3 regions of the Chelatococcus sp. GCM10030263 genome follow, and region 1 is predicted to be linked to each of the others. Evidence: predicted binding sites of a transcription regulator. Region 1 holds the regulator's gene; each other region holds the start of a gene.
What was found. The regulator LexA, encoded in region 1, represses DNA repair genes until DNA is damaged. The targets are predictions, from matches to a motif close to TGTTCNNNNTGTGTTCNG.

Region 1 (9,596 bases):
CGCCGGGTCGAATGACGGCCCAAGCCCGCGCTCCGGGCCGATCTCCGGCAGAATATCCTCGATCGCCTTGACCAGCGCCCCGTCGTTCGCCGCGCGCATATAGTGACCGTTGATATTCTCGAGCTTGGCGAAATCGAACCGGGCCGGTGAACGGCCGATGGAGCCGAGATCGAAAGCCGCCATCATCTCCTCGGTCGAGAAGATCTCCTGGTCCCCGTGGCTCCAGCCGAGCCGCACCAGATAGTTGCGCAGCGCCTCCGGCAGATAGCCCATGGCGCGGTAGGCATCGATGCCGAGGGCGCCGTGCCGCTTCGACAATTTCGCCCCGTCCGGCCCCAGGATCATCGGCACATGCGCCATCTCCGGCGCCGGCCAGCCGAGCGCGTCGTGGATCTGCTTCTGCCGGGCGGCATTGGTCAAATGGTCGTCGCCGCGGATCACATGGGTCACACCCATGTCGTGGTCGTCGACGACGACGGCGAGCATATAGGTCGGCGTGCCGTCGGAGCGCAGGAGCACGAGATCGTCGAGATCCTTGTTCTGCCAGACGACGCGTCCCTGGACGTGATCCTCGACGACCGTCTCGCCTTCGGTCGGCGCGCGCAGCCGGATCACCGGCTTGACGCCGGGCGGCGCCTCCGCGGGCGAGCGATCGCGCCAGCGCCCGTCGTAGCGCAGCGGTCGGCCGGCGGCGCGCGCCTCCTCGCGCATCGCTTCGAGCTCCTGCGGGGTGGCATAGCAATAATAGGCGTGGCCGCTGGCGAGGAGCTCCTCCGCCACCTCACGATGCCGCGCCGCGCGGGCGAACTGGTGGATGGCCTCGCCGTCCCAGTCGAGGCCGAGCCATTTCATGCCGTCGAGAATGGCGGTGATCGCCGCATCCGTCGAACGTTCGCGGTCCGTATCCTCGATGCGAAGCAGCATCTTGCCGCCGTGCCGGCGCGCATAGAGCCAATTGAACAATGCGGTACGGGCCCCGCCGATATGCAGGAACCCGGTGGGGGAGGGGGCGAAACGCGTAACGACGGTTCCGGTCATCTCAGATGTCTGCTCTCTCGTACGAGGATGAACGGACGACGGCAGGAGCTCCCCTCAAAGAAGCTCTCGCCAGCGGTGGCGCGTCGTGTAGCATGATGCCTTCCCGGGGGTAAGAACTGTTTCCCGAAGTCCCATGTCGTCACGCGAGCCGGTCTCCGCCGCTCTAGCCGATGGTCGCGCCCGTGCTGCCAGACGATGGCTGGCCGCTGCGGCCGGCGACGACCCCGCACAGCGGCTTCTCGGAGCCCTCCGGCGGGCGCTTGCCCTTGAGGCGGAACGGCGACGCCTTTTCCTTTGGCTGCCGGTTGCCTTCAGTGCCGGCATTCTCCTCTATTTCGCCGCCGACGCCGAGCCCTCGTTGTGGCCATCGCTCACGGGGGCGGGGTTGGCGGCGGCAGCTGCCTTCGCGTTGGGTCGTCACCCACGCGCGATGAATATGGCGATCGCCGTGGCTATGGTCATGGGAGGCTTCGCGACCGCCACCTGGCGCACCCGTGAGGTATCGGCGCCCGTCCTCGCGCGGCCGATGATCGCCAAGCTGCGCGGGCTCGTACTCTCTGTCGACCAGCGGCCGGCTGGCCCGCGCATGGTCCTGCGCGTCGAGACCTTCGGCAGCCTCACTATCGCCGAGCGGCCCGTACAGGTCCGCGTGTCCATGAAGCCGGGCACATCGGTGAAGGCCGGCGACTTCATCGAAGCCACGGCGCGCCTTCTGCCGCCGCCCACGGCCGCCCGGCCGGGCGGCTATGATTTCGCCCGCGACGCCTTCTTCGACGGCCTCGGTGCCGTCGGCTCCCTTGTCGGCAAGGTGACGGTCGCCGCGCCGCCCGCGCCACCGGATTTCTGGACGGCTCTCGCCATCGCCGTCGATGTTGCCCGCAACCGGCTGACGGACCGTATCGCCCAAGCCTCCGGCGGCCAGGAGGGGGCGCTCGCCGCCGCCCTGGTCACCGGCAAACGCGGGCTGATCACGGAAGACGTGAATGACGCGCTGCGTGCCGCCGGCATCTATCACATCGTCTCCATTTCAGGGCTGCACATGGCGCTTGCCGCCGGCAGCCTGTTCTGGGCGGCGCGCGCGGTGCTCGCACTCATCCCCGGCCTCGCGCTCGTCTGGCCGGTGAAGAAACTCGCGGCCCTCGTCGGCATGACAGGCGCCATCGCCTATTGCCTCTTCTCCGGCGCGGAGGTCGCCACCCAGCGTTCGCTCGTCATGACGCTCGTCATGATGGGCGCCATTCTCATCGACCGCCCGGCTCTCTCCATGCGCAATCTGGCGCTTGCGGCGCTCATCTGCCTTGCTATTCGGCCGGAGGCGCTGCTCGGTCCGAGCTTCCAGATGTCCTTCGCGGCGGTTGCCGGCATGATCGCCTTCGCAGTCCAGCCATCGGGGCTGTTTGCCGGGCGTCCCGCAGGGGCCGGAGGATTGGCACCGCTCCACGGCATCGGGCGATGGGCCTTCCTTGTCATCTTCACCACGGCGATTGCTACCATCGCGACCGCTCCCTTCAGCGCCTATCACTTTCAGACGCTGAACCCGCTCGGTCTCCTCGGCAACGCCCTGGCGCTACCGCTGATCGAGCTCGCGGTCATGCCGCTGTCGGTGCTCGGGATCTTCGCTTCCGCCTTCGCCCTCGATCAACCCGTCTGGTGGCTCATCGGCCAGGCGACGGCGCCGGTGCTCGCCGGCGCCAAAATGGTCGCCCTGCTCGACCGCTCAACCGTCATCGTGCCGGCGCTCGCGCCCGCCGCTCTCGCCTTCTTCAGCGCGGCCATCGTCTGGTCCACGCTCTGGACGACCGCCCTGCGGTGGTTGGCGATCGTCCCGGCCGCCCTCGGCGCCCTGTCGGCGCTCGCTCCCAGTCGGCCCGATGTCTATGTCGATCGCAGCGGCGCCGGTGCGGCTGTCCGGGAGAAGAGCGGACAATTGATCGTCCTCGGCCGGCCTTCCGATTTCGTTCTCGAACAATGGCTCAGAGCCGACGGCGACGGGCGCGCGACCGATGACCCGGGCCTGCGCGGCGGTGCCCTCTGCGACCGCTTCGCCTGTGTCGCGAAGCTCCCCGACGGGCGCAGCATCTCGCTCGTCCGTGACAAGCGCGCATTCCCCGACGATTGTCGGCGTGCGGTCGTCATCGTCACTCCGCTCGTCGCCCCCAATTCCTGCGCGAGTGCTACGGTGCTCGACCGCCGCGCACTCGACCAGTCGGGCGCCACCACGCTCACCGCCACCGCCGAAGGCTTTGCACGTGTCACCGCAAGTTCCACCGCGCAGCGCCCCTGGACCGGAACCAAGCCACACCGGCCAGCTTCGCCGGCGCCCGCGCCGCCCCCGCGACCACGGATCGACAATCTCGACCCACTTGATGCCATCCCTTCAGCGGCAGCCGACATCGACGACCCGTCGGGAGCAACGCCCACCGGCGATGCGCCAGGCGGCGAGGGCGATTCTCATACGCCGTGAGCGTCGACCAGCGATCAGCAGTTCTATCGCGGGCCGACCGGCAATCGATCAGTAGCGCCGCAGAAGGCTCACGAGCTTGCCCTGGATCCGCACGCGGTCGGGACCCAAGACGCGTGTTTCATAAGATGGATTGGCCGCTTCGAGCGCAATGGATGACCCGCGCCGGCGTAGCCGCTTCAGGGTCGCCTCCTCATCGTCGATGAGGGCGACGATGATGTCGCCCGTATCGGCCGTCTCCTGACGGCGGATGACAACCGTGTCGCCGTCAAGGATGCCGGCTTCGATCATCGAATCGCCACGCACCTCCAGGGCGAAGTGCTCGCCGCTGGTGAGCATCTCCACCGGCACTGCGATGGTGCTGCTGCGGGATTGAATGGCCGAGATCGGCGTGCCCGCCGCGATCCGGCCCATGACGGGGACGGGGACCATCTTCGGCGAGGATTCGCTTTCGACAGCCGCCGGTGGCAGGCTGCGCACGCGACCAAGCCCCCCCTCGACAACGCTCGGGCTGAAGCGCCCGCGCGGCGTGATCGCGCCATCGGGCAGACGAATGACCTCGAGTGCCCGCGCCCGATTAGGCAGCCGGCGGATGAAGCCGCGCTCTTCGAGCGCAATAATGAGCCGATGGATACCGGACTTGGACTTGAGATCCAGTGCCTCTTTCATCTCATCGAAGGAAGGCGGCACGCCGGTCTCGCGCAGCCGCTCGTGGATGAAGCGTAGAAGCTCGTTTTGCTTGCGCGTCAGCATCTGCCGTGAACCCCACCTTGGTCGTGGCCACCGTGGCCGAGATCATCCGGTTTCAAGATCCGATCAGGACTGTTGGCCAGATATCACTTTTGGCTAAGCGTCATTGTTGGCCAAGAGTCGGAAACAAATCATGAACGACCATAGCTGTTCCCTGTGTGTTCCGCAAGAGTTAAGGCAACGGGACGTGCATGGATAGCCTCGAGGCGTGCAGGCCCTATGCCCCCGGGGGATGAACAGGCAGAGCGGCCTCCTCGCTATTTTCCGCACTGGTCCCGTCATGGGAGAAAGTCGGCGACTGGGAGCCGAGACGCGACTGTTGCCTTTGACGGGCCCTCACGTGGCGTTTCGAAAGCCATGATTCACGCCCTCGTCGCGGTTTCAGACCTGTATCAGACCGGATTAGATACCAGTATCCTGGTGGTCCTTTTCCTTGTCCCAACGGACTTGGTGCGAACGTCGGCGGGCAACTGGCCTGACGCGGAATAATGAGACCGGCCGCAAAGTACCGCTACTCTGAACAGCGCCGCCGCTTGTCTTATAAGTTCCGAAGTGTGGAAAGAAATCACGGTTCAAGGCGAGCCGACGCTATGCCACGTTCGGCGTTGCGGCCCTGTCTAGGCCAAGCGTCGCCTGGATTCTGGGCCGTGCATCCGCCGAGGCGCTTGTCCACGCCTGAGAGCGGTTTTATCGAATGCACCACTTGCGGCTCGGCTATGCATCCGCTACGATACATGTATCACGAGATGGTGCTGCCATGACCTCAGATAAGACCGGACTGCTGGTACAAGCGCTTCGCGAGGCAATCGAGCGGGGCACTTATAAGCCTGGAAGTGCAATTCCTTCGGAGCGGCAGCTCATGGAGGAGTTCTCCCTGTCGCGGACAACCATCCGACGGGCAATCGATGAACTGGTGAGTGCCGGCCAGCTCGAGCGACGGCCTGGCAGCGGCACCTTCGTGACCGAGCCTATGCGGCCGTCTGCCGTTGCATCCAGTCACTCGCCGACACTGGCGCTGATCATTCCGACCTTCTCGAGCCCGTTCTATGGCGAGATGATCGACGGGATGGAACAGGAGGCGCGCCGTCATGATCTGCGCATCATGGCGAGCCAGTCGGCCTATTCGCCGGATAGCGAAAGCGACCACTTGTCGGCTGCCGCGGCCGATCCGGCCGTCCGGGGAGCCATCGTTGCACCGGCCCATGTCGACAGGCCCGTGCCCGGCGCATTGAGAATGGTGCAGGCCGGCAAGCCGCTGGTCTATCTCGGCCGCTGGCCGAGAGGACTGAGGACCGACAGCGTCAGCACCGACTATCTGGTCTCCGCTAAGCTCGCGGTGGATCATCTCATCGGACTAGGCCACCGGCGGATCGCCTATGTGGAAGGTGCGCCGCATCTGCCCGGTTTTTCCCCCTTCAGCGGTTACCACGAAGCGCTGAAGGAGGCGCGCATCGCGCTCCAGCAGGATCTCGTCTGCCTCCCTGACTTGCCGTCGGAGGAAGCGGGCCAAGAGGCGATCGCGGGGCTCATTCGCCGTGGCATCGACTTTACCGCCGTTTTTGCGCGCAACGATGTCACGGCGGTCGGCGTCATGCGGGCGCTGCGCGAGGCGGGGCGTCGCATTCCTGAGGATGTCTCGGTCACGGCTATCAACAACAGCCTCCTGTCGCGTTCACTCGATCCGCCGGTGACCAGCGTCGATCCTTTCCCAGCAACGCTCGGACGGCTCGCCTTCCGGCTTCTGCACGAGCGCGTCGCAGGCATCTATTCCGGGCCGCCGATTCGTATCACCCTCGATCCGACGCTCGTCGTGCGCACCTCCAGCGCGCCTCCGGCAAGATCTCAACGCAGCGACGGCTCGTTGATCACGCCCTTCATCGGCCAAGCCGCTGTTGCTGCGAGGCGATAATCGAGGGTAACGCGAAGACCTTCGGCGCGTGACGGGGGAAAGCACAATCGCCGAGATCCGGCATGCAATAGGGCTCGCTGTTTACGCGTCACGGCCTCCTGTGGGATGGGCTCAGGGCCTAAATAGTAAATCATATTCGTTATCGTCCATAAGTATAATTGAAGTTTCATAAAAGACCTCTACGAGAGAGATTATAATAATTCGAAATCCATGGGAGATGTCATGAAAGTCAGCCCGGCCCTTGTTCTGACAGCCGCGTTCCTGGCCCTGCCATTTATCGGTGACGCAGCGCTTGCCGCGCCGAAACGCGGTGGCGTCATCAATGTGGCGGTTGTCGGAGAACCGCCGACGCTCGATCCCATGGCCTCGACCACCGATCTCGTCGGCATGGTGACACAACACATCTTCGAGACGCTCTATACCTTCGGCAAGGACTGGAAGATCGTGCCGCTGCTCGCCGAAGATCTTCCGCAGGTCTCGCCGGACGGCAAGATCTACACGATCAAGCTGAGATCCGGCATCACCTTCCACGACGGCAGCGCGATGACGTCGGAGGATGTCGTCGCCTCCCTCAAGCGCTGGACGGAGGTTGCGACCCGCGGCAAGCAAACGGCGCCGAAGATCGCCGCGATCGAAGCACCCGACGATTCGACCGTCCGGATCACGCTGAAGGAGCCTTATGCGCCGCTGCTCGCGCTGCTCGCCTTCAACAATGCGGCGGCCGTCGTCCTTCCGGCTGAAGACCAGGCCGTGCCGCTCGTCAAGGTCGTCGGGACCGGCCCTTATGTGCTGAAGGAGCGCCGAGCCGATCGCTACATCCAGCTCGCGCGTTTCGACGGCTATAAATCACGCAGCGGCGAAGCAGACTTTTACGGCGGCGCGCGCAAGCAATATCTCGACGAGATTCGCTTTGTCCCGGTCCCGGATCCCAACACGCGCGTCCAGGGCGCGATTGCCGGCCAGTTCACCTATGCGGATTCGCTGCCGGTCGAGTCGTTCGAACGCCTCAAGGGCGGCAAAAGCGAAGCCGTCGTGCTCAAATCCTTCGGCTGGCCGGTCTTCATGATGAACACCAAAGAAGGTCTTCTTGCCAATCTGGATATGCGCCGCGCCGTCCAGGCGGCGCTCGCGCCGGACGATATGCTGCTCGCCGCCTTCGGCTCGAAAGACTTCTATTCGCTGGACGGCGCGCTTTATCCGGAAGGCTATATTTGGCACACGGAAGCCGGTGCCACACTCTATAATCAGGCCGATGCCGAGAAGGCGAAGGCTCTGCTCGCGGAGGCCGGCTACAAGGGCGAGCCGCTCGTCATCCTGACGAGCCGCCAATATCCCTTCCACTACAAGATGGCGGAAGTCGCCAAGGCCTATCTCGAACAGGCCGGCTTCAAGGTCGACATGCAGGTGGTGGACTGGGCAACCCTCACCGATCGGCGCGCCGATCCCAAGCTCTGGAACATCTACATCACGCACAGCCCCTTCCTGCCGGAGCCGGCGCTGTCGAGCTACATGTCGGATGCCGCCCCGGGTTGGTGGGCGAGCGATCTCAAACATCAGACCGTCGGTCCTTTCAACACCGCGGTCGATCCGACCGAGCGAGCGAAACTGTTCGCGAAGGTGCAGGAGGCCGTCTTCACCGAAGTGCCCTTCTACAAGGTCGGCAATTTCAACGCGCTCTCCGCGAAGGCGCCGAACCTCCAAGGCGTCACACCGGCCCCCTGGCCATTCTTCTGGAATGCCTGGCTGGAGTAGGCGCCAGCGAGTTGCCGGGCCCGCAGTGGCCGAGTGTGCCTGATCAGACCGACCGTAGAGTAGAGTTATCCCGGGACTTTTGACATGATCGACGCCTCTTTCCCCTCCACTGAGCCGATCGCCGTGCTGTTGCGTGACGTACGGCCGGTGGGCTTCGGCGCCGATCAACGCGGCGACCCGACCGACATCCTGATCGACGCGCAGGGCCTGATCGCAGCAGTTGGCCGATCCATCTCCCCAACCGCGGGGCAGCGCGTGATCGACGGCAGGGGCGCCTATGTGTCACCGGGCTGGGTCGATCTGCACGCCCATGTCTGGCACGGCGGAACGGATATCTCGATACGGCCGTCGCAGGCGGGCATGCGCCACGGCGTCACGACGATCGTCGATGCGGGGTCGGCGGGCGAAGCCAATTTCCACGGCTTTCGCGAATATGTCATCGACACCGCGCCCGAGCGCATCCTCGCCTTTCTCAATGTCGGCTCCATCGGCCTTGTCGCCTGCAACCGCGTCAGCGAGCTCGCCGACATGCGCTCGATCGATCTCGAGCGCGCGCTCAAGGTCATCGACGCCAATCGCGACGTCATCGTCGGCATCAAATGTCGGGCGAGCGGCGTCATCCTCGGCAGCTGGGGCATCACACCGGTCAAGATCGCCAAGAAGCTCGCCCGCATCGCCGGGCTGCCGATGATGGTGCATGTGGGCGAAGCGCCGCCGACCTTCGACGAGGTGCTCGAGCTGCTCGATCCGGGCGACATCGTCACGCACTGCTTCAACGGCAAGGTCGGGTCCTCGATCGTCGAGGACCGCCATCTCTGGGATCTCGTCGTCAAATGCGCCGAGCGGGGCGTGCGCCTCGACGTTGGCCATGGTGGCGCATCCTTCTCGTTCAAGGTGGCGGAGACGGCCATCGAACGCGGGTTGATGCCCTTTTCCATCTCGACCGACCTGCATATGCGGTCGCGCGATTCCATGGTGTGGGACTTGGCTACGACGATGTCGAAGCTGCTGTCGGTCGGCATGCCGCTGGAGGCGGTCGTGACCGCCACGACCACGGCGCCGATGTCGGCGGTCGGCCTGCCGACGGACGGTCTTCTCGGCATCGGCAGGCAGGCGGAACTGACGATCTTCGATCTCGTCGATGCCGATCTCGCGGTCGAGGATGCCCAGGGCCAGACGGCGACCCTGCGCCGCCTGTTCGAACCCCGTTTCGCGATCATCGGAAGCCGCGTTGTCGAGGCAGCCCGCTATCAGCCGGCGGCACCGACCGGGCGCTACCGGCTGTCCTGTTGCTGAGGAAAATACCTTTCAAAGTTGCCGCCGGGGGAAGGGGGCGATCCATGGGGATCTCGAAGGAGGACATAGGGCAGCCGTCGTCCAATGCCTTCTTCGGGGTCCCCATGGATGCGATTCAAGGCCCGGCAAACCCTCCATGTGCGCTCGATAGAGCGCTCCACCGAGCCGCCTTCGGCGCCGGGTAAAGCACCATCGGGAGATCGCAGTGAGCACCACGGACATCCGCAGCGCATTGGGCCTCAGGCCGATCATCAATGTGTCGGGCACGATGACGGCGCTCGGTGCCTCGATCGTCGTGCCCGAGGCGGTGGACACCGTCGCGCGCATCCTGCCGCAATTCGTCGAGATCAACGATCTGCAGCGGCAGGCGAGCCGCGTGATCGTGCGCCT
Region 2 (9,596 bases), on a different contig from region 1:
TTGCGGTGGAGTGCCGCCTCGGACAGATAGGTGATATGCGCGCCCATGCGCGCCACCGCGAGCCCTTTCGAGGGCTTGACGCCTGCCTGCAGATAATGGCCGCTGCGCCAATCGGGATCGGCCATGATCGCCTGGCGCCCGACCTCGTGGAAGGCGATGTTCTGAGCCGAGTGGATAGCGGCGGTGGCGATCGGCATGGCTGCGAAGACACGCTCAGGATAGCTCGCCGCCCATTGCAGCACCTGCATGCCGCCCATCGAGCCGCCGATGACCGCGAAGAGCTGGTCGATGCCGAGATGGTCGAGCAGCATCGCCTGGGCGCGCACCATGTCGCGGACGGTGACGAGCGGGAAGGCGAGCCCCCAGGGCTCACCGGTCTCCGGATTGAGCGAGGCGGGCCCTGTCGTGCCCATGCAGCCGCCGACGACATTGGCGCAGATGACGAAGAACCGGTCCGTATCGATGGGAAGGCCAGGGCCGATCATGGTGCTCCACCAGCCCTCCTTGCCGGTGATGGGGTGCCGGTTGGCCGCGTGCTGGTCGCCGGTCAGCGCATGGCAGATGAGGATCGCGTTGGAATGGGCGGCATTCAGCGTGCCATAGGTCTGATAGGCGATCTGCCAGGGCGCGATGACGGAGCCACAATCCATAACGAGGGGACGGTCCGCGCCGAAATGGGCCACCAGGCTGTCGGGTTCGTCCACCTGCGAGGCGGGAACCGGAAGATCGCCAACACTCACCAACATAAGCTCTAATCCTGACGCGACGCCGCAACGCGGCGGTCAGCTCCCCGTCGTTCGTTATAACGAACAAATCCGCCATTGAACAAGAACAAGTGGTGGCCGCCGGTTCGGTTGGCCGCTTTGCGTTCTCCGGGCCGGCATCCTACAAGAATGCGATCTGCGGAGCACCGAGCCTGCTCGGCCCTGGACATGACCGGATCCATGAGCTGATCGAGTTGATGATGAAGCCTGAGGCGAACACCCTTGAACAGCCGGTCGATCTCGGCACCTTGCGGCAGGAGATCGACCGTATCGACGCAGCCATGCACGAGCTCCTCATGGAGCGCGGGGATATCATCAACCGGCTGATCGCCGTCAAGCGGACGCAGGCCTCCGGTTCGGCCTTCCGGCCGGCGCGGGAAGCCGCAATGATGCGGCGCCTCGCCGAGCGCCACCGCGGCATCCTGCCGCTCGACACCGCCGAGAGCATCTGGCGCGTGATCGTCGGCACCTTCACCTATGTGCAGGCGCCCTACAGCGTGCATGCCGATATTTCCGGCGGCGATGCGCCGATGCGCGATTCCGCGCGTTTCCACTTCGGCTTCACCGTTCCCTATGTCGCCCATACCAGCGCGGAGGCGGTCATCCGCACCGTCGCGGAATCGCAAGGCGACCTCGGCATTTTCCGTGCCGACAGCACCGCCGCTTCAGGCCCGTGGTGGGCGGCGCTGACCGCACCGGATGCGCCGAAAATCATCGCGCGGCTGCCCTTCATCGAACGCCCCGGCCATCCGGCCGCAGTGCCGGTTTTCGTGATCGCAAAGCCGCTCGACGACGGCGGCGCGCGCGAGATCGTGCTCGTCACCGCGACGGTGGAACGATGGCGGGAGGAGGCCTCGCGCGCCATCGTCGCGCTGGGCGGCGAGGTCTTGGGATCGGCCGGCGTGCGGGACGGGTTGTCGCTCCTGATCGCGATCCCGGGCAATGTCGTGCTCGACACGCTCAATTCGGCCTTGACGGCGGAGCGCCTCGGGCGCATCGACCTCCATGAAGTCGGCAGCCACGCCGAGCGGCTTGTGCTGGATAAGACGGGCCGTTAAGAGCCCATCTTTCGAGCGCATCGCTTAGGAGCGTCATCATTATGGCTGTTGTCGCCGATCGCCCAGTCCCACGAGCTGGTGTCCTGTCGATCGACGCCTATGTGCCGGGCAAGAGCAGCGTCGCCGGCCTCGCGAAGGTCTTCAAGCTGTCGTCGAACGAGACGCCGCTTGGCCCGAGCCCCGCGGCGGCTGCAGCCTATAAGCAGGCGGCCGATGCCCTCGCCTATTATCCGGACGGTGCGGCCACGCGCCTGAGAGCCGCGATCGGTGCGAAATACGGCCTCGATCCCGACCGCATCATCTGCGGCGCCGGCTCCGATGAGATCCTCAATCTCCTGACGCAGGCCTATATCGGTCCGGGAGATGAAGGCCTGTTCACCGAACACGGCTTCCTCGTCTACAAGATCGCCATCATGGCGGCAGGCGGAACGCCGGTCGTGGCGCCCGAGACCAATCTCACGGCCGATGTGGATGCGATTTTAGCGCGCGTCACCCCGCGCACCAAAATCGTCTTCCTCGCCAATCCGAACAATCCGACCGGAACCTATCTGCCCTTCGACGAGGTCAAGCGGCTCCATGCGGCGCTGCCGCCGCAGGTGCTCTTCGTGCTCGACGCCGCCTATGCCGAATATGTGCAGCGCAACGACTACGCGTCGGGCCTCGAGCTCGTCGCGACAAGCCAAAACGTCGTGATGGCGCGCACCTTCTCGAAGATCCATGGGCTTGCCGCGCTCAGGCTCGGCTGGGCTTATGGACCGGCCCATGTCATCGATGCTCTGAACCGCATCCGCGGGCCGTTCAACGTCAATGCACCGGCGATCGAGGCGGGGATTGCAGCAATCGGCGATGAAGCGCATATGGCCGCGTCCGTCGCGCATAATCAGCAGTGGCTCACGTGGCTCACGGAAGAGATCACCCGGCTCGGCCTGACGGTGACGCCAAGCGTCGGCAATTTCGTGCTGGTGCATTTCCCCAAGGATGGGGCGCACGACGCAAAAGCCGCCGACCGGTTCCTGTCGAGCCGCGGCCTCGTGCTGCGCGCGGTGTCGTCCTACGGCCTGCCGGACGCGCTGCGCCTCAGCGTCGGCACCGAGGAGGCCAACCGGCTGGTCGTGGCGGCGCTCAAGGACTTCATGGGTGGCGCCCATGCCTGAGCGGCTGGCCCCTCCCTTGGCCGAGCCGCTTGTCGGCCGGCTCGCGCTGATCGGGCTCGGCCTCATCGGCTCATCGATTGCGCGCGCGGCCCAACATCTCAAGCTCGCGGACAGGCTGGTGGTGAGCGATGCCTCGCCGGAGGTGCGGGCGCGTGTCCGCGTGCTCGGCATCGCCGACGAGGTCACGGAGACTTCGGCCGAGGCGGCGCGCGATGCCGACATGGTCATTCTCTGTGTGCCCGTCGGGGCCTGCGGCACGGTGGCGGCCGAGATTGGCGGCGCATTGAAGCCCGGCGCGATCGTCTCGGATGTCGGATCCGTCAAGGGCGCGGTCGTGGCGGCGGTCGGGCCGCACTTGCCGGCTGGAACGCATCTCGTGCCCGCTCACCCCGTCGCCGGCACCGAATATTCCGGCCCGGATGCGGGCTTTGCCACGCTCTTCCTCAATCGCTGGTCGATCCTGACCCCGCCAGAAGGCACGGATGCGGGTGCGACCGACGTGACGCGCCGCCTCTGGGAAGCCATGGGCGCGCAGGTCGAGATCATGACGGCGCAGCACCACGATCTCGTGCTCGCCATCACGAGCCATGTGCCGCATCTGATCGCCTACAATATCGTCGGCACCGCCGCCGACCTCGAGACGGTGACGCAGTCGGAGGTGATCAAGTTCTCGGCGGGCGGTTTCCGCGACTTCACGCGCATCGCCGCTTCCGACCCGACGATGTGGCGCGACGTCTTCCTCAGCAATAAGGACGCTGTGCTCGAGATGCTCGGCCGCTTCAACGAGGATCTGGCGGCCCTGCAGCGCGCCATCCGCTGGGGTGACGGCGAGGCCCTGTTTGATCTCTTCGCCCGAACCCGGGCGATCCGCCGCGGCATCATCGACATCGGCCAGGAGACGCCGGAACCGGACTTCGGCCGCCGCCACGGGGAAGAAACGACGGATTAGCGATCCTCGATCTCTCGCGTTTTCGTAACGCGAACTGGTATCCACCTCGCTCGAAAAATACTCTGGAACGTCCGGCGGCGTCACTCCGCCGCGCGCATGGGGGTCGCCGGGAGGGCCTGCGTCTCCTCGAACTCCAAGGCCTCGATACGCTCGCCGCGCTTGACGATCTTGTCGGCAGAGATGCGGATGTGGCCCACATCCTCCTGCGCCTGGCGGAAATGACTGTCGAGCTTCTCCACCCGGTCGCGCAGCCGGCCGACGTCGTCGAGGATCTTGCGCACTTCGAGCTGGATCTTCTGCGCCTCCTCGCGCATGCGCGCATCGCGCACCAGCGACTGCATCACCTGGATGGCGAGCGCCAGGAGCGATGGTGATACGATGATGACACGCACCCGATGGGCGCGCGCCACAACCTCCTCGAAATGTTCCTGCAGATCGGCATAGATCGCTTCCGAGGGCACGAAGAGCAGGGCGAGATCCTGGGTCTCGCCGGGCACGAGATATTTTTCGGCGATATCCTTCACATGGGTCGCGACATCGGTCTTCACGCGCTGAGCCGCGGCCCGGCGCGCTTCGTCGCTCGCCGCCGCGCGAAAGGCGAGAAAGCCCTCGAGCGGGAATTTGGCGTCGATGACGAGCGGATGATCGCCCGGCAATCGCACCAGGCAATCGGGCCTACGGCCATTCTTCAGGCTGGCCTGGAATTCGTAATGGCCGGCGGGCAGGCCGTCGCGGACGATCGCCTCCATTCGCCCCTGGCCATAGGCGCCGCGCGCCTGCTTGTTGGCGAGAATGTCCTTGAGGCCGACCACTTCGCCCGTCAGGTCCGTCAAATTCTTCTGCGCGGCATCGATGACCGCGAGCCGCTCGTTGAGCTTGGAGAGGTTCTCGACAGTGGAACGGGAGCTCGCTTCAAGCCCCTGCCCCACCCGATGCTGCAGGCCATCGAGCCGCTCCGCCACGAAGCGGGCGAAATCCTGCTGACGCGTGCCGAAGATCTCCGCGATCGTCTGCAGGCGCCCCGTCATCTCCGCCTGGATGCGGTTGAGCTCGGCGACCTTGTCGTCCATCTCCCGCGCGCGCTCGGCCGCTTCCGCGGCCTCGAGCCGCCGCGCGCCATTCGTGCGCGCCACGAGGATGGTGAGCAGGAGGAGCAGGACGAGTCCCGCGACGGCGCCGGCCGTGGCTGCTTGCCCAAGCGTCACGGCATAGCCGCCGATGGTGAGAAGAACCTCGTTCATGGCAGGATCATAAGCCGATTCGCCAGTTGCGAGCGAACGAAAGAAGAACGCATTGACCGCTACCCCGGGAATGATTATCTGGCAGTTCGCGACCTATGGCTGACGCATGAGTATCCGACCGATCATCCTGATTCCCGACCCGCGGCTGAAGACGCCGTCCGAGCCCGTGACCGAAGTCACGGACGAAATCCGCGCGCTTGCAGCCGACATGCTCGACACGATGTACGACGCCCCGGGCATCGGACTAGCTGCCGTGCAGATCGGCGTCATGAAACGGCTGATCGTCGTCGACGTCGCCGGCAAGGACGAGCCCAAGAACCCGATGGTGCTGATCAATCCCGAGGTGGTCTGGGAATCGGACGAGGAGTTCAGAATTCACGAGGAAGGCTGCCTGTCGATCCCCGACTATTACGAGGAGGTCGAGCGCCCGGCGCAGGTTCGCGTGCGCTATATGGACCTCGATGGCAGGACCCGGGAGATCGATGCGGACGGCGTGCTCTCCACCTGCCTTCAGCATGAGATCGACCACGTCAACGGCGTTCTCTTCCTCGACCACCTGTCGCGCTTGAAACGCGACCGGGTGATGAAGAAATTCACCAAGGCTGCCAAGCGCGAGGCGGCCGTCTAGACGCCGCCACGGCGCCAACAGATCTCCCGACGCGGGATCGCCCGGACGGGGGCGTTGTCCGACCGGCCCGCCTCTCTTTACCGCGATTGCAGATTGCGTTGCAGAATTGCAATCTCTGCATGCTACGGTACTGTGATCCGCATCTCCGCGAGTGGCGCGATGTCTTCTCCGAAGTCGATTAAACGCCGCCCCGGCGTGAGAATTCGCTCTGCCGTCGCAGATATCCATACTTTTCCGCGCTTCGACCACAGTTTCGATCCGGGCAGGAGCCGTGTGCTCTTCGTCACCCCGGAAATGGCTGACTTCGTCAAGGTCGGCGGCTTGGGCGAGGTTTCGTCCGCCCTGCCCCGCGCCTTGCGCGGGCGCCTCGACATGCGCGTGCTGCTACCAGGCTACCGTCACGTTCTTGCGCGAGGGCACGAACTCACCGTCGTCGGCCGGCTGCCCGGCCTCGCCGATATTCCGGCCTGCGATGTCGGCCGCCTGACGATGCCCGACGGCCTGACCGTCTACGTGCTTCTCTGCCCGGAGCTCTACGAGCGGGACGGCACGCCCTATGCGGATGCGGACGGACGGGACTGGCCCGACAACGACCTGCGCTTCGCCCGTCTCAGCCTGGCAGCGGCGGAATTCGCGCGTGGGGCCGCCGATCCCGATTGGCACCCCGGCGTGCTTCACCTCAACGACTGGCCGGCCGCCCTAGCCGCCGGTTATCTCAGATGGTTCGGGCTGCCGACACCAACCATCATGACCATCCATAATCTCGCCTATCAGGGGGGCTTTGCGCGCGAGCGGCTCACCTCGCTCGGCATTCCCGAACGCGCCTTCGACATCAATGGTGTCGAGTTCTACGGGCAGCTTTCCTTCCTGAAGGCCGGGCTGTTCTATGCCACGCATCTCACCACGGTCAGTCCGACCTATGCGCGGGAGATCACGACGGCCGAGTTCGGCTGTGGGTTTGACGGCTTGCTGCGCGGCCGCGCCGAGCGTGGAGAACTGACCGGCATCCTCAACAGCATCGACGAGAGCTGGGATCCAAAGACCGACCAGCATCTGGAAGAGCACTTCGCCATCGGTCGCTGGAAGAGCAAGGGGGCCAATGCCGCCGCGCTGCGGCGCGCCTTCGGCCTTGCACCATCCGAGGGGCCGCTGTTCGCCATCGTCTCGCGGCTCGTGCATCAGAAGGGCGTCGATCTCGCCATCGAGGCTGCCGACGCCATCATTGCGCAAGGCGGGCAAATCGTGGTGACCGGCCGCGGCGAAGGCCGCTTCGAAGGCGAGCTCATCGGCTTGGCCGCCCGGCGGCCGGGGTCAGTCGGGGTCAATATCGGCTTCGACGAGCGCCGCGCGCACCGCATGTATGCGGGCAGCGATTTCCTGCTCATGCCGTCGCGGTTCGAACCCTGCGGCCTCAGCCAGATGTATGCCCAACGCTTCGGCTCCTTGCCGATTGCCCATCGCACGGGCGGGCTCGCGGACACCATCGAGGACGGCGTCACCGGCTTCCTGTTCGGCGACTTGTCGACCGCCGGGCTCGTCGAGGCGGTCGGACGGGCCTTCCAGGCCTTCTGCTCGCGCGCCCAGCTCAATGCCATGCGCCGCGCCGCCATGCGCCGGCCGCTCGGATGGGCGGAGGCGGCACTGGCCTATCAGCGGGTCTATATGGGGCAGCACGCGCGGGCCTCCGCCGCAGCGGAGTGACGCCTCTAAGGCTCGACCCGACGAAGCCGGCTCCCGACCGATACTCTTCGCATCTGTGCAGAGTTCCCTAAGCAGCCCCTGGAGCCTTGGGCGATCAGCGGTTACAAGGCGTGGCCGACAACGCGCCGCAACCGAGTTCCGCCATGCCGCTTCGCATCGTCTTCATGGGCACGCCCGATTTCGCGGTGCCGGTGCTCGCCGAGATCATCGGCCAGGGCCACGAGGTGGTCGCCGTCTATACGCGCGCACCTGCCCAGGGCGGGCGCGGCATGGCCGAGCGCCCCTCCCCCGTGCATGCCATGGCAGAACGCTTCGGCATTCCCGTCTTCCATCCCAAGACCCTGCGCACCGAGGAGGCAGCCGCCACCTTTGCTTCGCTCGGCGCCGATGTCGGGATCGTCGTTGCCTATGGCATGATCCTGCCCAAGGCGATCCTGGCGGCACCGGCGCTCGGCTGCCTCAACCTGCATGCTTCACTCCTGCCGCGCTGGCGCGGCGCGGCGCCGGTCCAGCGCGCCATCATGGCCGGCGATGCCGAGACCGGCGTTGCCGTGATGAAGATGGAGGAAGGGCTCGACACCGGCCCCGTCGCCATGGTCGAGCGGGTCGCCATCGGCCCGGACATGACGGCGGGCGAATTGCATGACGCGCTCTCGCGCCTCGGCGCCGACCTGATGGCACGGGCGCTCGCCGCCCTCTCGCGCGGGGCGCTCGGTTTCGTGCCGCAGCCGGAGGACGGGGTGACCTATGCGAAGAAGATCACCAATGAGGAGGCGCGCGTCGACTGGGCGGAGCCCGCCGGCGCGGTGCATAATCGGATCCGCGGCCTGTCGCCCTTCCCCGGCGCCTATTTCGAGGCCGACCTCGGCAAGGGACAGGAGCGCGTCAGAATTCTGCGCAGCACCTTGGCCGATGGCGGAGGCGCGCCCGGCACCCTCCTCGACAGCGCGTTCACTGTCGCCTGCGGTGCGGGCGCCATACGCCTTCTCCAGGTGCAGCGCGCCGGCCGCGGCGCGGTGAGCGGCGAGGACTTTCTGCGCGGCGCGCGGCTCGTCCCCGGCGCGCGGCTTGCCTGACATGCCCCGCTACAAGCTCGTCGTGGAATATGACGGCCGCGCCTTCGTCGGCTGGCAGTGGCAGGAGAACGGCCGAGCTGTGCAGCAGGCGGTGGAGGAGGCGATCGCCCGCTTCGCCGGCCATGCGGTGCGCGTGCAATGCGCTGGCCGCACCGATGCCGGCGTGCATGCCACCCATCAGGTCGTTCACGTGGATCTCGAGAAGGAGTGGCGCACCGACACGGTGCGCGATGCGGCCAATGCGCATTTGAGGCCGGAGCCCGTGGTGATCTTATTGGCCGCGCAGGTCGGCGATGATTTCGACGCCCGCCATTCGGCGGTAAAGCGACACTACCTCTACCGCATCTTGAACCGCCGCTCGCCCCCGGCGCTGGAAGCGGGCCGCGTCTGGCATGTGGCGCGACCGCTCGATGATGAGGCCATGCACGTGGCGGCGCAGAGCCTTCTCGGCCGGCACGACTTCACCACCTTCCGCTCGTCGGACTGCCAGGCGAAGAGCCCCTTGCGCACCCTCGATCGGCTCGATGTGGAGCGCATCGGCGAGGAGATCCGCGTCTACGCCTGCGCCCGCTCCTTCCTGCACCACCAGGTGCGCTCGATGGTCGGCACGCTGGAGCGGGTGGGCGCGGGACAATGGCCCGTCGGGCGGGTGGCCGAGGCACTCGCCGCCCGCGACCGCACCGCCTGTGGCCCCATGGCGCCGGCCGCGGGGCTCTATCTCGTCGGCGTCGATTATCCGGCGGCGAAATAGTCGTCCAGGAAACGGGCGAAGATCGCCGTCAGCCGCTCGATATCGGCCACGGCGACGCATTCGTCGACCTGATGCATCGTCTGCCCGACCAGGCCGAATTCGACCACCGGGCAGTGGTCCTTGATGAAGCGCGCGTCGGAGGTGCCGCCAGTCGTCGAGAGCGCCGGAACCCGTCCCGTTTCGGCCGCGATGGCGCGGGAGAGCTGTTCGACGAAGGGCGCGGGCTCGGTGAGGAAAGCGGTCGCGTTGGTCGGGTCGAAAGCGAGTGTATAGC
Region 3 (9,596 bases), on a different contig from region 1:
ATGGTTGTGGCGGCTTATCTGACGACCGCGATCGTCGTGCTGGCCGTCGGCGCCCGTTATCTGCTGGCCGGCAAACATGTGGAAGACGGGCGGACGATGCTGCGCATGGGCCTCGGCCTCGCCCTGGTGCTCGCCCCCGTCCAGGCCCTCATCGGCGACTTCCACGGCCAGGCCACGGCCAAGTATCAGCCGGCCAAGCTCGCCGCCATCGAGGGCCATTGGCCGGCGCAGGAGGTTGCGCCACTCGTGCTCTTCGCCTGGCCGAACGAGGCGACGGAGACCAACGACTTCCAGATTGCCATTCCGCATCTCGGCAGCTTCATCATCCTGCACGAATGGGACGGCATCTATCCCGGCCTCAAAGCCTTCCCGGTGCAGGACAGGCCGCCCGTGCCGCCGGTGTTCTTCGCCTTCCGCGCCATGGTCGGCATCGGCGTCTTCCTCATCCTCCTCGCCTTCGTCGGCGGCTACCTTTGGTGGCGCGGCAGGCTCTTCACCAATCGGCTCTATCTCAGGGTTGCGGCCCTGTCCTGGCCGCTCGGCTTTCTCGCCATCGTCTCCGGCTGGATGGTGACTGAAATCGGCCGCCAGCCCTGGGTGGTGACGGGGGCGCTGCGGACCATCGATGCGCGCTCGCCGGTGCCGGCGATGACCGTCTTCGTGAGCCTCGTCGCCTTCGTCCTCATCTACGGCGTCGTGTTCGCGATGGGCATCCGCTACATCAACAAGCTCATCAACAAGGGGCCGGTGCCCCACGTCACCGGGCCACAAGAGGGCCTGCCCAACCGCCCGCTGTCGGCGGCCGAAGGGGCGACCCGGGCCGCTCTCACCCCGGGCGAATGAAGCGGCGGAGGGAGGCTCGCCATGGAATGGTATCTGCCGGTAATCTGGGCCGCCATCATCGCGCTCGCGGTCGGCATGTATGTCATCCTCGACGGCTTCGACCTCGGCGTGGGCATTCTCTTCCCGACCACGCGGGATGAAGCGACCCGCGACCAGATGATGAATTCGGTCGCCCCCTTCTGGGACGGCAACGAGACCTGGCTCGTGCTCGGCGGCGGAGGCCTGTGGGTCGCCTTTCCGCTCGCCTACAGCATCATCATGCCGGCGCTCTATCTACCGGTCATCGTGATGCTGCTCGCCCTCATCTTCCGCGGCGTCTCCTTCGAATTCCGCTGGGTGGCGAAGCCGAAACACGCGATCTGGGACATCGCCTTCGCCGGCGGCTCGATCGTCGCGGCCTTTGCCCAGGGCGTCATCCTCGGCGGGCTGCTGCAGGGCATCACCGTCGAGAACGGCGCCTATGCCGGCGGCTCCTTCGAGTGGTTCGCCCCTTTCCCGCTGCTCACGGGCGTGGGCCTCGTGGCGGGCTATGCCCTTCTCGGCGCGACCTGGTTGACGATGCGCACGGTCGGCCCGGCCGCCGCGCACGCGCGCCAGCTGGCCCGGCCGCTCATGCTCGCCGTGGCGGCAATCGCCGCGCTGGTGAGCCTGTGGACGCCCATCATCTTCGCGCATATCGCCGAGCGCTGGTTCACCGCACCGAACATCTATTATCTCTGGATCTTCCCGGCACTGACGGCCGTTCTCGTCGTCATGGTGTGGCGGGCGCTGGGGCGGGAACATACGGCGCTGCCCTTCTTCGGCACGATCGGGATCTTCATCCTGTGCTATGCGGGGCTCGCGATCTCCAACTTTCCCTATCTCGTTCCGCCGACCGTCACGATCTGGGAGGCATCGTCAGCGCCGTCCTCGCAGATCTTCATCCTGATCGGCACGCTCTTCCTGCTGCCGCTCGTACTCTGCTACACGGTCTTCGTCTACTGGACCTTCCGCGGAAAGCTGGCAGAGGGCGAGGGCTATCACTGACCCCCGCCGATCAAGATCACCGCATTGGCTGCCAGGCCACCGTTCCCGCTCCGTCGGCAAGCGGCGATCGCTCGTCAATCGCAGCGGAAAAGCCCCTCTCTCCGATCTGCCGCACGATCCGCCGCGAGCCGCGACAGTCAAGGGACCTGCTCTGGCCTGCGATCCTCGCAGAGAGCGTTCCGCAACTGTATCTGTCCGCGCCAGCGCCCGCCACGCGTTCGCTTTTGCTTTCGTCAAGAATTCTCATGCCGAACGTTCCTTAGCTCACATCCTGGAGCTGCTTACCGTCAAGCAAGCCAATAAGTCAAAATATTTATTTAAACCGATTTATACTATACATTCGATCCAATTATTTTTCTTCTTCATCTTCCGTAGAGGGTGCAACAGCCTTACTAAGAACACGTGAGTTTTCCGGAATGGTAATCCTAAGTAAAGCAGGGAACTCACCCAAGCCATTGAGGGATCGTGACTACGGCGACGGTTGATCGGCTCGCCAGTGTTGTTCACAGGGAAAGCGGCTCCGCGAGACGGCACCGGCAATACCGGTTCGTGGCCTAACTTGTCGCCATGGGGGGGCATCTGACGTGAATCCCGAACGGCGGTATGACGGTCCATATCGCACCCTCGCGACAATTTTTCCTCCTCGTTGGCTTGGTCTCGGTCGACAGGTGGAAGGCGGCAGTATCGGCGAGTTCGCGGACCAGTCTGAAACTAGCATAGGAGCCGAGGCCTCCGTGCCCGTCCACTTGCGCGAAGGCTCCGGCAATCGATGTGCTCTTTCCAAGCCCGCCGATCACTGTGCCCGACGCAGTCTCATCCAAAGTACGCATCTCACCTCTCCTGTGAAAATCGTGGAACGTGGCCGCTCTATGGGCAACTTGCGACAAAAATAAGTCGAGCATTTCCGTGCAAAACACATGCGCTGTGCTGATGTACCGAGTAGAACGGCATCAGGCATGAGTTCTACCAATACAAAGCTACCGACGTCGTCGCCGCAGGCCGGGCCGTTCGAATTGTTCTGCTCGCTCTCAGAACCAGTCCTGAAGCGTTTCGGTCGGCACGGTGATTCCGATGCCTTTCCCAGCTTTCGAAAAATCGACAATGACCGGCTTGATATTGGGATCTGGCCAGATATAGGAAGCCGGATCCATCAGCGGCGGGCTCAGATTTTCTTTCGAGTGATTAGGTCGTACGATTCCTAAGATGTCTAGACGCCCAATATTCGCCCCCCCGATCCAAGCACCCGTCACAGCATTTGCGTCGCTGATCTCTATGGCGCGCATCTCACCTCCGTTGCAATTCAGCTGGCGCCAGTATTGACGGCTGGTGACCAAATGATGGCAGGATATCAACGGGAGATAGCGTTCTCATCGCTTCAAAATAGCGCCAATTCTGCTCATCTCCCATAATGGTCGAGTGCCACTGCCAGCCGCTTCAGCCGCGCCCGGCCGAGATGGCCCTGCAGGACAAGGTCCTTCGACACCAGAACCCCGGAGGTGACACGCGACTGGGGAGCCAATCGACGCAGCAGACCGCCCCAGGCCGAGCTCCGGGACCGTGTGAGGCGCGCGCCGCCCAAAACGTCTCCAGGCTTGACCTTGCGGATGAAGCGCTCAGCGGCGACCGCCCAGGCGGGCTCGGGCAGATCGCCGGCGGCGATCAGCAGAAGCCAGGGCCCTTTAACCGCCGCCGCGCCGCGGCACCAGGCATCCTCGCCCGCTGACAGCTTGAGGTAATGCGTTCCCGCTGCATCGGCGATCTCCCAGATCTCCGCGTCGCCGCCCTCGTCCACGACGACGGCATCACGCAGCACACCATCGGCGACCGCCGGCACCAGCGCCGCAATCGTCGCTCCGAGCGCCTCGCCGTCACCACCGGCACGAATGACTGCAGAGATCATCGCGCACCGGCCGCAACCGGCGGGCAAGTCGCTGCGCGCCAGCCAGCGCCGCAGAGCACGCCCTTGCTATGTTCTCTTTTTGTTCCCATAATGAGACCACTCCGACTTCACCGAGATCCGACGTCATCAAGAGGGATCATCATGGCTCAAAGAGCCTTGATCAAGGGCCATTCAAAAGCTGCCGAGCGGGTGCAGTCCAAGGCACTGGACGAGGCGGATCGGCGTCCGCCACGCAAAGGCTCGGGACTTAATCCGGACGACCCGTTGGCCCACATGCAGGTCGATCAGGATCGCCGCCGGGGGCGCGGCGCCGTCACCAATCCCGCCGCACGTTATGAGCCTCTGACGCGCGAGGACGCCGATGACGGCTGGGGCAGTCTGGAGGAGCTTCCGCCGTTCAAGACGGAGGTGAGCGTCGAGCGGGCGCGCAAGATCATCACCCGCAACGAATCGCCGGATATCTCCTTCGACCGCTCGATCAACCCGTATCGCGGCTGCGAGCATGGCTGCGTCTATTGTTTCGCGCGGCCGACCCACGCCTATATGGGCCTGTCGCCGGGGCTCGATTTCGAATCGAAGCTCTTCGCCAAGCCGGAGGCCGCGGCCCTCCTCGCCAAGGAACTGGCGGCGCCGGGCTATCAGCCGCGCACAATCGCGATCGGCACCAATACGGACCCGTATCAGCCGATCGAGCGCAAGTTCAAGATCATGCGCAGCCTGCTCGAAGTCCTGGCCGAGTTCGGCCATCCCGTCGGCATCGTCACCAAATCGGGCCTGGTGACGCGCGACATCGACATACTCGCCCCGATGGCGGCGCGCGGGCTCGCCAAGGTCGCCATTTCCGTGACGACGCTCGACCCGGCGCTCGCCCGCAGCATGGAGCCACGCGCGGCGACACCCGCCAAACGGCTCGCGACGATCGAAGCGCTCGCGGCCGCCGGCATTCCTGTTACCGTGCTCGTCGCCCCGATCATCCCGGCGATCAACGAAGCGGAGATCGAGACGATCCTGGAGCGCGCATATGCGGCGGGAGCCCGCGAAGCCGGCTATGTGCTGCTGCGCCTACCGCTCGAAATCAAGGACATCGTCAGCGAATGGCTTCTCGCCAATCATCCCGGGAAGGCCCGCCACGTGCTGTCGCTCGTGCGCTCGACGCGCGGCGGCAAGGACTACGATTCCCGCTGGGGCCAGCGCATGGTCGGCAGCGGCCCCTATGCCTGGATGATCGGCCGGCGTTTCGAGATGGCTGCGAGCCGGATCGGCTTCAACAAGCAGCGCACGCGGCTCAGAACCGATCTTTTCACGCCCCCGAAAGCCGCGACCGAGCAGCTCAGCCTGTTCTGAGCGGCCGGCACAGACGAAGAACATAGGGAGTTTCGCCATGGCACAGCCTTTTGCCGCATCAGTCAGCCTGATCACGCTCGGCGTCAGCGACGTAGCGAGAAGCACCGCCTTCTACGAGCGGCTCGGCTGGCGCAGGTCGGCCGGCGCGAGCACCGACGAGGTCAGCTTCTTCGCGCTCGAGAGCCTCGTTCTGGCGCTCTGGTCGCGGGCCGAGCTCGCGGCCGACGCCGGTCTTGCCGACACTCCGCCCGGCTTCGGCGGCTTCGCGCTCGCCCAGAACAAGCCGAGCGAAGAAGCGGTCGATGCGGCGCTGGCTGCTGCCGTGGCCGGTGGTGGGCGGCTCCTGAAGCCCGCCGCGCGCACCTCCTGGGGCGGCTATTCCGGTTATTTCGCCGATCTCGACAGCCATCCCTGGGAAATCGCGCATAATCCCTTCTTCCCGCTCGACGCCACCGGACGCGTCACGCTCCCGGCCTGAGGCAGAATGTCCGAGGCCGGCGGCATTTTTCGGTTGAGGATCGATTGGGAACCGGCACCATGGGCGCATGAAGCGCTCCCTCACCGAATCGCCCGCCTCGGCCAAGGCTTCAGCCAAGACCAAGGCGAAGACACCCACGGTGCCGGGCAAGCCGCCAGCAAAAGCGATTGCCAGGGGATCGGCTAAGCCGTCGGCCAAGTCGCGGAGCACGATCGAGCAACTGTCGCTCGTCCTTCCGGCTCTTCCCACCTTCGACCGGGAAGAGCGGCTGAGAGCGCGAGGCCTCTGGCCCGTGGCCGGTGTGGACGAGGTCGGGCGGGGCCCGCTCGCCGGGCCGGTCGTGGTTGCCGCCGTCGTGCTCGATCCCGAGCGTATTCCGGAGGGGCTCGCCGATTCCAAGTTGCTGCCGCCCGAGGAACGCGAGCGGCTTTATGATCTTATCCTGATGTCGAGCCATGTGGCCGTGGCGAGCGTGCCGGCCCGCGACATCGACGCTACCGATATCCGTAAGGCGACGCTCACCGCCATGGGGCGGGCGCTCGGGGCGCTGCCGGTGATGCCCATGATGGCCCTCGTCGACGGGATCGACAGGCCTCCGGCCCCCTGCCCAGTCGAGGCCGTAGTCAAGGGTGATGCGACCGTTGCATCGATCGCGGCTGCCGCCATCGTGGCGAAGGTCACACGCGACCGGATGATGCGCCGGCTGTGCACACGTTTTCCCGCCTATGGCTTTTCGCGGCACAAGGGCTATGCGACGCCCGAGCATCGGGCGGCCATCGCCGCCCACGGCCCCTGCCCCTTCCACCGCATGAGCTTCGCGCCGCTGAAACCCGGTGTCGAGGTGGAGGTCGAGATCACGGCCGAGCTGGATATTGCGCTGGTCGCATCAATCACGGCTTGAGGCGTTCCGGGCTTGCAGTCGAGCGCCGGCATTCGAGAACGCCGGCTCTCGGAGCCGGCGCCTCGCAGCTGAACCCGGACTATTGCCGAGTTCAGCTTCTATAGAGTCGAGGTCGGCAACAGCCGGTCTGGCGCGCCCCACCGGTGCGACCCCTTGGGACGCCAGGTCCTATGGCTGTGTCAGACTCAGAGCTTCTCGATGAGCGCGTCGGCGCCTGAGACCTCCGCCTTGCCGGGCGCGTCCTCGACATTGAGCATCTCGACAGCGCCGTCGTTCACGACCATCGAATAGCGCTGCGAGCGGGTGCCGAGGCCGAAGCCCTTGCCATCGAAGGTGAGGCCAACGGCGGTGGCGAAGTCGGCGCTGCCGTCCGACAGGAACTCGATCTTTCCTTCGGCGCCGGTCGCCTTGGCCCAGGCGCCCATCACGAAGACGTCATTGACCGCCGTGACCAAGATGGCCTCGATTCCCTTGGCCTTGATGGCGTCGGCCTTGGCGAGGAAACCGGGCAGGTGATTGTTGTTGCAGGTCGGCGTGAAGGCGCCCGGTACGGCAAAAAGAACGACCCGACGTCCCTTGAAGAGATCATCCGTGGTCTTGGCGGCCGGACCATCCGCGGTCGGAATGCGAAACGTCACTTGCGGCAGCGGATCACCGACTTTGATAGCCATGGGCTCGACTCCTGAGGGACGATGGGGATCACGAAGGAAACGGCGCCCCGGACCTCATCGGGCTGCGCCGTCGTGTTGCCCCATTGAGTTACCGCGCCGGGCCGCTCGCGTCGAGGTCCGCCACCACCTCGATCGCACGGCCCGCGTCGACCAGCGTGAAGAGCAAGGGCACCTTGGGCGCCGACGGCCCGGAGGGACGATCCGTCAGGGGCACGCGGAAAAGCGCCGTCCCGTCATTGCTGATGGTCACGTCGGGTTTGCCGAACAGCCACCCATCGGGACCTTCCACGAAGAGATCGGCGTCGGGAGATCCGTTCGGCAGTTGCGCCTTGACGAGAAGGGAATCGACGGGCCCCTCGGCGGCGGTGATCGCGAGACCGTCGAGCGCCTCGCCCAAGGCCACGCGCCGCGGCAATTCGGCCTCCTCCGCCCGGCTGAGCGGGATCGAGACGCCCTCGCCAGCCGCCGGCAGTCGCAGCGTCATCTCGGCCGTGGCCGGAATGCAAATGTCCTTGCAGATGGCATAGTCGAGCTTCAGCGCCAGAAGGAGCGGCTTGTCCTTATCGCGCGCGACGACGTTGAGGGGAAAGCGCACGCGCCCGCCATAGCCATTGGCGTAGCCGTCGCCGTCAGGAAAGCGTTTTGGCGCGGGCCAGCGCACCGTCACCGAGGCGAGATTATCCGATTTCGACCAGTCGAAGCTCGGCGGAACCCCCGAATCGCCGGGCGTGCGCCAATAGGTCTTGTAGCCCGGTGCGAGCGTGATATCGAGCGCCACCTTGCGGTCGCCGCTGTCCGGCGGCACGGCGATCGCCTCCAGCCGGACGGTGGAATGGGACGGGGATTGGAGGCGTGCCTCTTCTGCCCGCGCGCCGGAGAAAAACATCGCAAAGGCAGCACAGGAGAGGGCCGCCAATGCCGATACGCCTTTCCGCAGTCCGTCTGCTCTATCTTTCATTTCAGTGACATAACGTCTCTATTTTGATCCCGCGAGGCACGATCCGGTGAGCCTCGCGAACCTATGAGTGCAAAATGCGTTGAAAAGCTGACCCATGGTCTTAGCATAGAACGAAAAGGGGCCCACCATGCGAGCTGAGCAGGCAAGAAGCGGCGAGACCAGCGGCTATCTCGACGGTCAGTTGCTCATCGCCATGCCCGGGATGAGCGATGAGCGCTTCTCCCGGAGCGTGATCTATGTGTGCGCGCATTCGGACGAGGGCGCCATGGGCATCATCGTCAACCGCCCGGCGCCTGACCTCAGCTTTCCGGACCTGCTCGTGCAGCTCGACATCATCCCGCCCGAGGACGTCATCCGGCTTCCAACCCAGGCCGAGCGCATGCAGGTGCTGCGCGGCGGCCCCGTAGAGACGGGCCGTGGCTTCGTCCTGCATTCGGCCGACTTCTTCATCGACAATTCCACGCTGCCCATCGACGACGGCGTCTGCCTCACGGCCACCGTGGATATCCTCAAGGCGATCGCGCGTGGGGAGGGTCCCGCCAGCGCCATGCTGGCGCTCGGCTATTCCGGCTGGTCTCCCGGCCAGCTCGAAAGCGAGATCCAGGCGAATGGCTGGCTGAACTGCCCCGCCCATCTCAACCTTCTTTTCGAGGCCTCGCTCGACGCCCGCTATGATCTCGCCCTGCGGGCGCTCGGCATCGAGCCCGGCATGCTCTCCGGCCAAGCCGGTCACGCCTGAGGCGACATCTTTCGCCGCTCTTATCAGGCCGCCTCGGGCGCCGCACCCACGAGGCGGCGCGCATCATGAGCCGTCATCGGCTCGCCGAAGGCAAAGCCCTGGGCATATTCGCAGCCGAGCTGGTAGAGCTCGATCGCGTCGGACTCGTTCTCCGCTCCCTCCGCCACGACCTCCATGCCGAGGTCATGCGCCAGCGAGACGATGGCGCGCAAAATCACCGGCCGGCCACCATTGCCGAGCTGGCGCACGAAGGACTGATCGATCTTGATGGTGTCGAAGGGGAAGCGCTGCAGATAGTTGAGCGCCGAATAGCCCGTGCCGAAATCATCGAGCGTCAGGCCCGCGCCGAGATCCCGGATGCGCTTCATCATCTGCGCCGCATATTCCGGGTTGTCCATCACGAGGCTCTCGGTCAACTCCAGCTTCAGCGAGCCGGGCTCGACGGGCGTGCGCGCGAGCACGGTCTTGACGTCGTGCAGGAGGTCGTGGCGCAGCAGCTGGCGGCTCGAAATATTCACGCTCGCGAAGATCGGCGGGTCGACCTCGAGCGCCCGCTGCCAGACCGAGAGCTCGCGCGCCGTGCGCTCCAAGGCGAAGGCGCCGAGCTCGGCAATGAGGCCGCTTTCCTCCGCAATCGGGATGAAATCATGCGGCATCAGGCGGCCCTGGCGCGGGTGATCCCAGCGCAGGAGGGTCTCGAAACCGGCGACGGTGCGGTCTTCCAGGCGTACGATCG

Region 2: ACFQU1_RS13575 (DNA recombination protein RmuC) is a predicted target of LexA. The motif match lies at 5,199-5,216, and genes of this name have one in related genera.
Region 3: ACFQU1_RS19850 (PA0069 family radical SAM protein) is a predicted target of LexA. The motif match lies at 3,839-3,856, and genes of this name have one in related genera.

The regions. Positions count from the first base shown of each region.
Region 1 covers NZ_JBHTDB010000016.1:426,931-436,526, reverse strand. The annotation lists gene gltX (glutamate--tRNA ligase) at 1-1,038, opposite strand, end outside; gene ACFQU1_RS24355 (ComEC/Rec2 family competence protein) at 1,172-3,502, shown strand; gene lexA (transcriptional repressor LexA) at 3,551-4,252, opposite strand; gene ACFQU1_RS24345 (GntR family transcriptional regulator) at 5,007-6,158, shown strand; gene ACFQU1_RS24340 (ABC transporter substrate-binding protein) at 6,381-7,910, shown strand; gene ACFQU1_RS24335 (amidohydrolase/deacetylase family metallohydrolase) at 7,995-9,206, shown strand; gene ACFQU1_RS24330 (aminotransferase class V-fold PLP-dependent enzyme) at 9,412-9,596, shown strand, end outside.
Region 2 covers NZ_JBHTDB010000005.1:727,658-737,253, reverse strand. The annotation lists gene ACFQU1_RS13595 (homoserine O-acetyltransferase) at 1-746, opposite strand, end outside; gene ACFQU1_RS13590 (chorismate mutase) at 962-1,822, shown strand; gene hisC (histidinol-phosphate transaminase) at 1,864-2,976, shown strand; gene ACFQU1_RS13580 (prephenate/arogenate dehydrogenase family protein) at 2,969-3,925, shown strand; gene ACFQU1_RS13575 (DNA recombination protein RmuC) at 4,006-5,166, opposite strand; gene ACFQU1_RS13570 (peptide deformylase) at 5,273-5,794, shown strand; gene glgA (glycogen synthase GlgA) at 6,089-7,495, shown strand; gene fmt (methionyl-tRNA formyltransferase) at 7,639-8,571, shown strand; gene truA (tRNA pseudouridine(38-40) synthase TruA) at 8,573-9,322, shown strand; gene dapE (succinyl-diaminopimelate desuccinylase) at 9,304-9,596, opposite strand, start outside.
Region 3 covers NZ_JBHTDB010000009.1:205,612-215,207, reverse strand. The annotation lists gene ACFQU1_RS19870 (cytochrome ubiquinol oxidase subunit I) at 1-843, shown strand, start outside; gene cydB (cytochrome d ubiquinol oxidase subunit II) at 865-1,869, shown strand; gene ACFQU1_RS19860 (hypothetical protein) at 2,898-3,152, opposite strand; gene ACFQU1_RS19855 (hypothetical protein) at 3,266-3,769, opposite strand; gene ACFQU1_RS19850 (PA0069 family radical SAM protein) at 3,911-5,113, shown strand; gene ACFQU1_RS19845 (VOC family protein) at 5,151-5,591, shown strand; gene ACFQU1_RS19840 (ribonuclease HII) at 5,659-6,492, shown strand; gene ACFQU1_RS19835 (peroxiredoxin) at 6,678-7,163, opposite strand; gene ACFQU1_RS19830 (protein-disulfide reductase DsbD domain-containing protein) at 7,252-8,079, opposite strand; gene ACFQU1_RS19825 (YqgE/AlgH family protein) at 8,249-8,860, shown strand; gene ACFQU1_RS19820 (EAL domain-containing protein) at 8,884-9,596, opposite strand, start outside.